One region of the Bradyrhizobium sp. USDA3010 genome, then DNA from elsewhere that is predicted to be linked to it. Evidence: predicted binding sites of a transcription regulator. Region 1 holds the regulator's gene; each other region holds the start of a gene.

Region 1 (3,463 bases):
TACAAGATGGCTTCTGAACATACCGCCAAGGCATTCGACAGCGACCTGCAGGAGTTGACCCGCCTGGTCGCCGAGATGGGCGGCCTCGTCGAGCGGATGATTACCGAGTCGGTCGACGCGCTGATCCGTCGCGACGTTGCGCTCGGCAAGCGCGTGGTCGCCGCCGACATCGAGATCGACAATCTTCAGCGCGTCATCGAAGAGCGCGCGGTGCTGACGATCGCCCGCCGCCAGCCGATGGCGATCGACCTGCGTGAAATCGTCAGCGCGATGCGCGTGGCCACCGATCTCGAGCGGATCGGCGACCTCGCCAAGAACATGGGCAAGCGCGTCGCGGCGCTGGAAAGCGATTTCCAGCCGCTGAAGCTGATCCGCGGCCTGGAGCACATGACCGACCTCGTGCTGTCGCAGGTCAAGTCGGTGCTCGACGCCTATGCCGCGCACGACCTGCCGGCGGCGATGAACGTCTGGAAGGGCGACGAGGAGGTCGATGCGATCTGCACCTCGCTGTTCCGCGAGCTCTTGACCTACATGATGGAGGATCCGCGCAACATCTCGTTCTGCATCCATCTGATGTTCTGCGCCAAGAACATCGAGCGGATCGGCGATCACGCCACCAACATCGCCGAGACCGTGTTCTACATGATCGAGGGCCAGCAGATCACCGACAAGCGTCCGAAGGGCGACATGACCAATTTTGCCACCACTGTGCCGGGTACCTAGGACATGATCCGCAGCGCGGAGCCGGATTGTCTTCACGACAAGTCGTTTCCGCGGGGATTATGCCCAGGAAGGTAAGCGTTTCGGTTTGCGTCTGGGCAACGGATCACCACAGAGAGAGAACTTAAACCGATGAGCGCACGCATTCTGGTAGTCGAAGACGAGGAAGCGCTGACGACACTGTTGCGCTACAACCTCGATGCGGAAGGCTACGATGTCGAAACGGTCGGGCGCGGCGACGATGCCGACACCCGCCTGAAGGAGCGCGTTCCCGACCTCGTGGTACTGGACTGGATGCTGCCGGGCCTGTCCGGCATCGAGCTGTGTCGCCGCCTGCGGGCGCGTCCCGAGACCAAGCAGCTTCCGATCATCATGCTGACCGCCCGCGGCGAGGAGAGCGAGCGCGTGCGCGGGCTTGCCACCGGCGCCGACGACTACATCGTCAAGCCGTTCTCGGTGCCGGAATTACTGGCACGGGTGAAGGGCCTGCTGCGCCGCGCGAGCCCGGAGCGGCTTGCGACCGTGCTGACCTACGGCGACATCGAGCTCGATCGCGAGAAGCGCCGCGTGGCGCGCTCGGGCCGTCCGATCGATCTCGGTCCGACCGAGTATCGGCTGCTCGAATTCTTCCTCGAGCATCCCGGCCGCGTGTTCAGCCGCGAACAGCTGCTCGACAGCGTCTGGGGTCGCGACATCTATATCGATGAGCGTACCGTCGACGTGCATATCGGCCGCCTGCGCAAGCTGCTCAATCCGGGCCGCGAGCAAGATCCGATCCGCACCGTGCGCGGCGCCGGTTATGCGCTCGACGACCGCTTCGCGAAGGCCGAGCCGCAGCCGTAAGGCCGGCCGGCAATCGCAAGCCACAATACGGCGTCGTCCCGGCGCAGGCCGGGACCCATAACCACTGTTCTCTTTTGCTTGCATGCGCTGGTGCCACAGCCGCCTTAAACCACTTGCACCAGTGGTAATGGGTCCCGGCCTGCGCCGGGACGACGCCAGTGATGTAGTGCGTTCTCCGCTTCAAACACCGCCCCGGATTTCGCTTCGCTCCATCCGGGCTACGATCACATAAAAAAATCCCCGCTTTCGCGGGGATTTGTTTTTGCAGTCCAGGCTGGTTTCCCGAGTGCTACTTGATCTGTGGCTTCGCCGACGGCCGGCGGCGATCGGCGGCGGGCTGGTAGGCGACGCGCGAGTGATGCGCGCAATAGGGCAGGCCGGCGAGCGCCTTGCCGCCGCAGAAGAAGAATTCCGGGCTCGAGGGATCTCCGACCGGCCAGTGGCAGGTGGCCTCGTTGAGCTCGAGCAGCGACAGCCGCTGGCTCATCGGCACCACATTGTCGAAGGAGATCGGATCGGGCTCCATCTCCACCTCGAAGGCGTGCGCGAGCGCGGTGTTGCCGCGCGACACCGGGCGCGCCACCCGCATCATGTGCTGGGCGGGACGGGCCTTGCGCTGCCGCGGCGCAGCCGTGGAGGGGGCCTTGGCGCGGCCGGAGAGGCCGAGCCGATGTACTTTGCCGATCACGGCGTTTCGCGTCACATTGCCAAGTTCCGCCGCGATCTGGCTGGCCGAGAGGCCGGATTCCCAGAGCTTCTTCAGCTGCTCGACGCGATCGTCGGACCAAGTCAATACAGTCATCGCATTCTTCCTTTCGCATGGCGCCGGCCACTCATCGGAGCGGCGCTGCGAGCCAATCTGGACAAATATCCCTGCGGCCAGAATCCCTTAGCCCTCGCCGGGCACGGTGTTGCGCCCGAACGTTTACGCGAGACACGAAGGCTACTTAGAGGGTCCAGTACTGCCGCACGAGATGTCGTACCCGACAGGCCAAACGCTACAATATGGCGTGACTCTGGCGCAAGAGTCCGCGGCCGTGCGTCCACATGTTCCCACAAAGTTAAGCATTGCTGTGAGGCTTTTCCACCGCACCGGAATGCTCCGGATTGCGCCGGTTTCGCATTGCAGGAAGGCCAGCAAAGGCCGGCTCCTGGCGATTGACACTGACCGGCCGCCGCATAGAATGACCCGCACGTGCCGCCCGCAAAGGCGGCCGTTTTGTTTTCCGAAGCTGGCGGTTGCTGCGTAGGCGTCAAGGCGCGCAGCGATTGACGGCTTCAAACCGGCAGTGAACGCCATGACCAACGCCTCGTCGCATCTGCTCCCCGTCTTCGCCCGGGTCGATCTCGGCTTCGAGCGCGGCGAGGGCGCCTGGCTGATCGCAACCAATGGCGACCGCTATCTCGATTTCACCTCGGGCGTCGCGGTGAACGCGCTTGGGCATGCGCATCCGCATCTGGTCAAGGCGCTGCAGGAGCAGGCGACCAAGCTCTGGCACATGTCGAACCTGTTCAAGAGCCCGGACGGCGAGGTGCTTGCCGCGCGACTGTGCGAGCAGAGTTTTGCCGACTTCGTGTTCTTCTGCAATTCCGGCGCCGAAGCGATGGAGGGCGTGATCAAGCTGGTGCGCCACCACCACTTCTCCAAGGGCCATCCGGAGCGCTACCGCATCATCACCTTCGAAGGCGCCTTCCATGGCCGCACGCTGGGCACGCTGGCTGCGACCGGCTCGGCGAAATATCTCGAGGGCTTTGGCCCGCCGATGGACGGCTTCGACCAGGTGCCGCACGGCGACATCGAGGCGGTGAAGAAGGCGATCGGCCCGCACACCGCCGGCATCCTGATCGAGCCGGTGCAGGGCGAGGGCGGCGTGCGCTCGGCGCCGCAGTCGTTCTTCAA
Region 2 (3,463 bases), on a different contig from region 1:
ATCCTGCTGCGCGCGGTTGAACCTGTGCACCTCGTCGACGAACAGCAGCGTGCCCTTGCCGGTCTCGCGCCGGGCCCGCGCGGCATCGAACGCCTTCTTCAGGTCGGCGACGCCGGAGAACACCGCCGAGATCTGCTCGAAATGCAGCTCGGTGGCGTCGGCCAGAAGCCGCGCCACCGTGGTCTTGCCGGTGCCGGGCGGTCCCCAGAACACCAACGAGCCCAGCGTCCGCGTTTCCAGCATGCGGGTCAGCGCGCCGTCGGGACCGAGGATGTGATCCTGGCCGACGACGTCGGCCAGCGTGCGCGGGCGCAACCGGTCCGGCAGCGGGTGTGGCGCGTCCTGCTCCATCCCCGCCGCGGCGAACAGGTTGCTGGCCTCGCGCGGTTGCTTCGGGCTCACTTGGGGCCTCATCCGCCGAGCGTCACGTTGATCTGCTGGCCGCCGCGCACCAGCGTGATGCGCCAGATCCGCGACCCCGCCTTCGACACCTTGTCGAGGTCGCTGGTCCGCACGATCTTCTCATTGTTGACCGCGAGAATGATGTCGCCCTTCTGGAAGCCGACATTGGCGGCCGTGCCGTCATCGGCGAGCTCGGTGACGACGACGCCCTCCGCGCCGGCGTCGAGATGCAGCTCATCGGCCAGCGCCGGCGAGATGTTGGCAACCCTGGCGCCCTGGAACGGAGAACGCGCGGTCAGCACGATCTCGTCGCGGTTGGTGTCGGGCGCGGTCTCCAGCGGCACGGTGAGCTTCACCGGCTTGCCGGCGCGCTGCACCTCGATCTCCGCGTTGCCGCCGAGCGGACGGGTGGCGAAGCGGTAGTCGAATGCGTTGGGATCGTCGATCGGCGTCCCGTCGATCCCGACGATCAGATCGGACAGTTTGAGTCCGGCCTTCGCCGCCGGGCTGTTCGGCGCGACATTGGCGACCAGCGCGCCGGTCGGCAGCTTCAGCCCGAGTGTCTCCGCGATCTCCGGCGTGACGGCCTGCAGCCGCGCGCCAAGCCACGGCCGCTTCACCGCCTTGCCGCCGCTCTTGGCGGAGGCCACCACCACGCGCACCATGTTGGCTGGGATCGCAAAGCCGATGCCCTGCGAACCGCCGGAGCGCGAGAAGATCGCGGTGTTGATACCGGCGAGCCGGCCGGTCATGTCGACCAGCGCGCCGCCCGAATTGCCGGGATTGATCGCCGCGTCGGTCTGAATGAAGAATTGATAATCCGTGATCCCGACTTGCGTGCGCGCCAGCGCCGAGATGATGCCGTGCGTCACGGTCTGGCCGACGCCGAACGGATTGCCGATCGCCAGCACGACGTCGCCGACCTGCAGCTGGTCCGAATTGGCGAAGTCGAGCGTCGCGAACTTCTCCCTGTTGGTCTCCTTCAGCCGCAGCACGGCGAGGTCGGTGCGGCTGTCCTTCAGCACGATCTCGGCCTCGTATTCGCGCTTGTCGGCGAGCGAGACCTTCACCTGGTCGGCGCCCTCGATCACGTGATTGTTTGTGACCACGAGGCCGGAGCCGTCGACCATCACGCCGGAGCCGAGCGAGCGCTGCATCTGCTCGGGCTGTTGCCCCGGGACGCCGAAGAAGCGGCGGAAGATCGGGTCGTCCAGAAACGGATTGCGGTTCTGCACCGTCTTGGCGGCGTAGACGTTGACCACGGCCGGCTGCACCCGCTGCACGATCGGCGCATAGGACAATTGGAGCTCGGCCTGCGAGGACGGCACGCGGCGGTCCTGGGCCGCGGACGGGGACAGATTCCCCATGAAAGCCAATGTGCACAGAGCGGATATGGCAGCGAAGCGGACGGGTCGGAGCATTCTCACCTCTCGTGGAAACGCCGGAATATAGGCGTGTTCGCCGGGCAATTGAAGGGCGCCCGGCCGGATAACTGGCCCCCGCCGGACCGGTGCAAAACCGGCGGCAGCCGCGTTGAAGCGCGCCGCCAAACTCCTATGATGATTGTCATCTCACTGCGCCGCTCCGCTTGTTGCCTGCGGACAACAAGAGGAACTGCGATGCCAGGCGGCGCTGTCGTGCGTCAGTCACGATCAACTCCTAGGACGTTTCAGTGAGTGAGTGGGGAATTCAAACACAACAGGGGTGCACAATGGGTGCGACAAAAGTTGGTGCAATCGCCATAGGGCTGGCAGGGGCGCTCGCCGCCTCGCCGGCCTATTCGCAATCGGCCGGAGGCGGCAGTGACGCGGAGATCGCGCTGCTGAAGCAGCAGCTGAAGATGCTCGAGCAGAAGCTCGACAGACTGCAGAAGCAGACCAATGCCAATACCGCGACCGCAGCCAGCGCGAACGCCAACGCGAAGGCGGCGGATGCCAAGGCCGCGCGGGTCGCGAGCGCCAACGCCGCGATCCCGGTCAAGGGCCCGGTCGCGCCGTCGGGCGTCGTGGTGACGCTGCCGAACAACCGGCCGACGATCTGCACTGCGGATGAACAGAACTGCGTTGCGATCACGAGCCGCGTGCACTGGGATGTCGGCGGCTACGACTATCGGCCGAACACCGCAAGTACCTCGCCGCAGAAGCTCGACAGCGGCGAGAACCTCCGCCGTGCCCGCATCGGCATCGTCGGCAAATTCTTCGGCGACTGGAATTACGCGCTGATCTACGACTTCGGCGGCTCGTCCGACGGCTTCGGCGGCGCGGCACCGGGATCGCTGCCGGGCGGCGGCACCTCCGGCGTCGAGAATGCCTATCTGAGCTACACCGGCTTCAAGCCGTTCGGCGGCAAGATGGCGATCGAAGGCGGCATCATGGACATCCCGTGGACGCTGGACGAATCGACGAGCTCCAACGACATCCTGTTCATGGAGCGCGCCTCGGTCGGCATCATCGCACAGAACATCGCGGCCGGTGACTTCCGTTCGGGCGCCGGCACCCGCTGGTGGAACGACCAGCTCTGGATCGGCGGCTATGTCACGGGACCGACGACGGGCGCGATTCACTCCGCGTCGTCAGCCGCGCCGGCCGGCACGTCCGAGCAGTATGGCGGTGTCATCCGCGTCGCCGGCAATCCGATCAGCGGCAAGAACTACTCGGTGCATATCGGCGCCGATGCGGAATGGCTGGTCCAGCCGCCGCGCAACCAGCTCACCCAGGCGCAGACGCTCACGCTGAACGACCGGCCCGAGCTGCGCATCGACCCGACGACGCTGATCTCGACCGGTGCGATCGCCAACGTCTCCGGCGCGCAGGTCTACGGCGTTGAGGCGGCCGCGACCTACGGCCCGTTCATCGCACAGGGCGAGTACTATTGGTTCAATGTCGACCGCTCTGCGAATACCGGGCTGCCGCCGTTCGGCGCGCCGAGCCTGAAATTCGACGGCGGTTACGCGCAGGTCGGCTACGTGCTGACCGGCGAGAACCACGCCTACAATCCGGCAACGGCCTCCTATGGCGGTATCAAGCCGCATGATCCGTTCTCGCTTGCCGGCGGCGGCCTG
Region 3 (3,463 bases), on a different contig from region 1:
GTCGGCGGTCAGCCACACCGTGTTGGCGATGCCTGCGGTCTTGATGAAGCGCAGGATGTCGGCGATCTCGAGTTCGCGGCCGCGCGCCGGGCCGTCGCCCTGCGCGAACGCTTCCGAGCCCTTCTTGTTGGCGGCATCGTCATAGACGATCAGCGACAGCGGCATGTCGGAGGCGATCACCTTCCAGGTGGCGCGCGAGTTGAGCAGCGCGCGCTTCAGCCATGCCATCTGATCCGGCCCGATGAAATAGGCATCGGGACCGTAGGTCTCCTGCAGGTTCGGACCGTTGGGGCCGCGATAGCTGCGCTCGTCGAGCATGAACACGTCGAGATGCGGACCGTAGCTCAGCGTGCGATAGACGCGGCCCGGCTCGACGATGCTCTCGCGCATCGGATACATCTCGTGGAAGGCTTTTGCCGCGCGCGCCGCGAGCACGTTGATGTCGCGCTCCTTGTAGGCCGCCGGCAGCTGCTTCGACAGCGACCAGTTGTTGGTCACCTCGTGGTCGTCCCACTGCACGAAGATCGGCACCTCGGAATTGAAGGCGCGCAGGTTCGCGTCGAGGAAATTGTATTTGTGCGCGGCGCGGTATTCGTCGAGCGTCTCGGCAACCTTGGCCTTCTCCGGGATCGTGATGTTCTTCCAGATCTTGCCGTCGGGCTGCTTCTGCTCGGCGGTGATGACGCCGTCGGCATAGATGGTGTCGCCGGAATGCAGGAAAAAGTCCGGGGCGTGCTTCTTCATCGCGGCGAAGGTGATCATGCCGCCGTCGTCGGGATTGATGCCCCAGCCCTGGCCGGCAACGTCGCCGCCCCACACGAAGGAGACGTCGCGGCGGTCGCTCGGCGCGGTGCGGAAGCGGCCGACCACGGGCTCGCCGACAACGTCGATATGGGCGAGGTCGCGGAAGCGGACGCGGTAGAAGATGTCCTGGCCGGACGGCAGGTTCTCCAGCAGCATCTTTGCGGTGAAGTCGCTCTCCGGCAACGCCGTGATCGGCGGCAGCGCGCGGGCATCCTTGAACGAATCTGATGTCGCGACCTCGACCATCATCTGCGAGGGACGGTCCGCGCGCGCCCACACCACGCCGCCGTCGACGCCGACATCGCCGGACTGCACGCCATGGGTGATCACCGGGCGGTCGGCCGCGCGCGACAGATAAGGCATCGCGATCACGCCGGCGCCGGCCGCAGCAGCCGTCGAGAGAAAACGTCGGCGGGTCAGTTTTCGCGAGAACCGGATCGTCATGGGGAGCCTCCTCAGGTCACAGCGACAGTGCGCCGCAGGCGAGCACAGACCTAGAAAAATTCCATGACGGAGAGATTACAGGGGAGGCCGCGTGAGGTGAGCACGTCTGTAAGGCTCCCTCTCCCGCTTGCGGGGGAGGGTGGGGTGGGGGCTCTCTCCACGAGTCGTATCGCGGAGAGAGCCCCCACCCGCATTGCATCTGCGATGCAATGCGGCCTCCCCCGCAAGCGGGAGAGGCGAAGGAGAGCTCGTGGAGAGATGGGAGAGTAAGCCCTACGCCGTGCCCGCCGCCCTGAACTGGCTCGCAGTCCGCTGCAAGTTCTGCGGCATGCTGAGCAGCAGCGCCTTGCGGTCGGCCACCGCGTTGTGGAACTGCTCGAGCGCGATGTTGAACGCGGTCAGCGTGCCTTCCTCGATGGCGCCATGCTCGAAACAGTCGAGCGTGTGGCGCAGGATGTCGTCGGCTTCCGCCTGCAGCTGGTCGAGTTCGTCGGTCGAATCGCTCTGCCGCGCGGCCTTCAGCATCTCCAGCAGGCGCTCGCGCTGCGAGGTGTTGGTGTTGCGCTCGTCCTGCTTGAGATAGCCGGCGAACCATGCACCGGCCGAGCCCATCGCCGAGAACGCCATAAGGCTCCACCAGATGTAATCGCTGTAGCGGTCGAGGAAGGTCTTCTCTTCGCCGTCGACGAAGGCGGCCGCGCCTGGATGCACCGGAATGATGGCGTCCTTGTCGGTGTCGGGCGTCTCGATCTTGGCGGCGAGCGGGAAATCGTTCTTGAGCGACTGCCGGCTCGCAAACAATTGCCGGGTGAATGCCGCGACCGTCGCGTCCGACAGGCCCTTTCGCGCGACGATATGGTGCGAGAAGCTGATCGTCTTCACCTCGTCGTCGGGCCGGTCGGCCGAGCCGAGCGAGCCGGCGGGAATTTCCGCGGCCTCATAGGCCGGATGGTTCTGCGCGATCGCCTCGGACGCATCGATCGGCAGGAAGGTGGGCTCGCCGCCGTCTTTGGTCGACGCCGTGATCGCATCGATCGTGAGCTTGCTGTTGGCCGGACCGACGGCGAGATAGGCATCGGCCTTCAGGTTCTTGATGGCCTCGACTGCTTCATTGGCCGGGAATTGCACGATCTCGACCTTCATCGGGTCGACGCCGTATTGCTGCAGGATCAGCTTCAGCAGATTGACGTTGGCCGGCGTGCGGCCGACGACGCCGATCTTGCGGCCGGCAAGCTGCGCGATCTTGGTGATCTTTGCGGCCTTGCGGCTCTTGCTCTTGCCCTTGGCTGCGGGCGGCACCCACATCACCACGACGTTCTTGCGCAAGGTCGCGACCGCCTGCGCATTCTTTGGCACCTCGAGGTCGCCACGGATGATGGCGAGATCGGCCTTGCCGTCGGCCAGCGTCTGCGCGCTGGCGGTGGCGCCGTCGGTCTGCACCGGGCGCAGCTTGACCTGGGTGTGCTGCTGGTTGTTGAAGGCCTGCGCCAGCGCCTGTACGACCTTGAGGTCATCGCTGCTTGCGGGGCCGACCGCGATCCGCAGCGTCACCGGACGCACCGCGAAATAATACCCGGCGATCAGCGCCCCGACGATGGCGAGCGCGCCCGCGATCAAGACGAACATCAGCCGTCGCTTTGCCGAGCGCAGCGGCTTGGGCGATATGCTGGCGGAGCCGTCTGTCATCGATCTCGCAAACAATCGTCGGGGCTCAATCTCGCAAAATTACCAACGCGCACGGATTCTGCATTTGTAGCAAATTCCTGGAGCCACAGATGTTACATCTCCGTCATGGTTACCAGCGGCGATAGGACGCTATTTCGGCCTTATTTTCGGCATGGATCCCACCCGGAGGCCGGTTGTTAGGCTAAGGTCGGCGTCAAACGGGAGGGTTGCCATGGTCGAAAGGCTGTCAGCAGAAGCAAGGAAGGCCGCGCTTTGGGAACTGGCCGGCTGGTCGGAGACGGCCGGGCGCGAGGCGATCGCAAAGACCTTCGTGTTCAAGGACTTCAACGAGGCCTTCGGCTTCATGGCACGCGCCGCTTTGGTCGCCGAGAAGAGCGACCATCACCCCGAATGGAAGAACGTCTACAAGACGGTCGAGGTCGTGCTGGCCACCCACGATGTCGGCGGGGTGACCAAGCGCGATATCGACCTCGCCAAGGCCATGAACGCGATCGCGAGGCAGTTCGGGGTCAACTGACCCGGCCGCGCG

The links. Region 1 encodes PhoB, which activates phosphate uptake and scavenging genes when phosphate is short. Its sites were predicted from a motif close to TGTCATNNANCTGTCAT; they were not measured.
Region 2: a site for PhoB is predicted at 2,036-2,052, ahead of AC066Y_RS11225 (OprO/OprP family phosphate-selective porin). Genes of this name have one in related genera too.
Region 3: a site for PhoB is predicted at 1,312-1,328, ahead of AC066Y_RS34930 (alkaline phosphatase D family protein). Genes of this name have one in related genera too.

The regions. Positions count from the first base shown of each region.
Region 1 covers NZ_JBWJZD010000001.1:400,006-403,468, reverse strand. Annotated here, with positions in the region: gene phoU (phosphate signaling complex protein PhoU) at 7-723, shown strand; gene phoB (phosphate regulon transcriptional regulator PhoB) at 853-1,563, shown strand; gene AC066Y_RS01720 (GcrA family cell cycle regulator) at 1,853-2,365, opposite strand; gene AC066Y_RS01715 (acetylornithine transaminase) at 2,862-3,463, shown strand, end outside.
Region 2 covers NZ_JBWJZD010000005.1:242,106-245,568, reverse strand. Annotated here, with positions in the region: gene AC066Y_RS11235 (replication-associated recombination protein A) at 1-402, opposite strand, end outside; gene AC066Y_RS11230 (DegQ family serine endoprotease) at 411-1,769, opposite strand; gene AC066Y_RS11225 (OprO/OprP family phosphate-selective porin) at 2,114-3,463, shown strand, end outside.
Region 3 covers NZ_JBWJZD010000034.1:34,040-37,502, reverse strand. Annotated here, with positions in the region: gene AC066Y_RS34930 (alkaline phosphatase D family protein) at 1-1,248, opposite strand, end outside; gene AC066Y_RS34925 (TAXI family TRAP transporter solute-binding subunit) at 1,522-2,934, opposite strand; gene AC066Y_RS34920 (4a-hydroxytetrahydrobiopterin dehydratase) at 3,146-3,451, shown strand.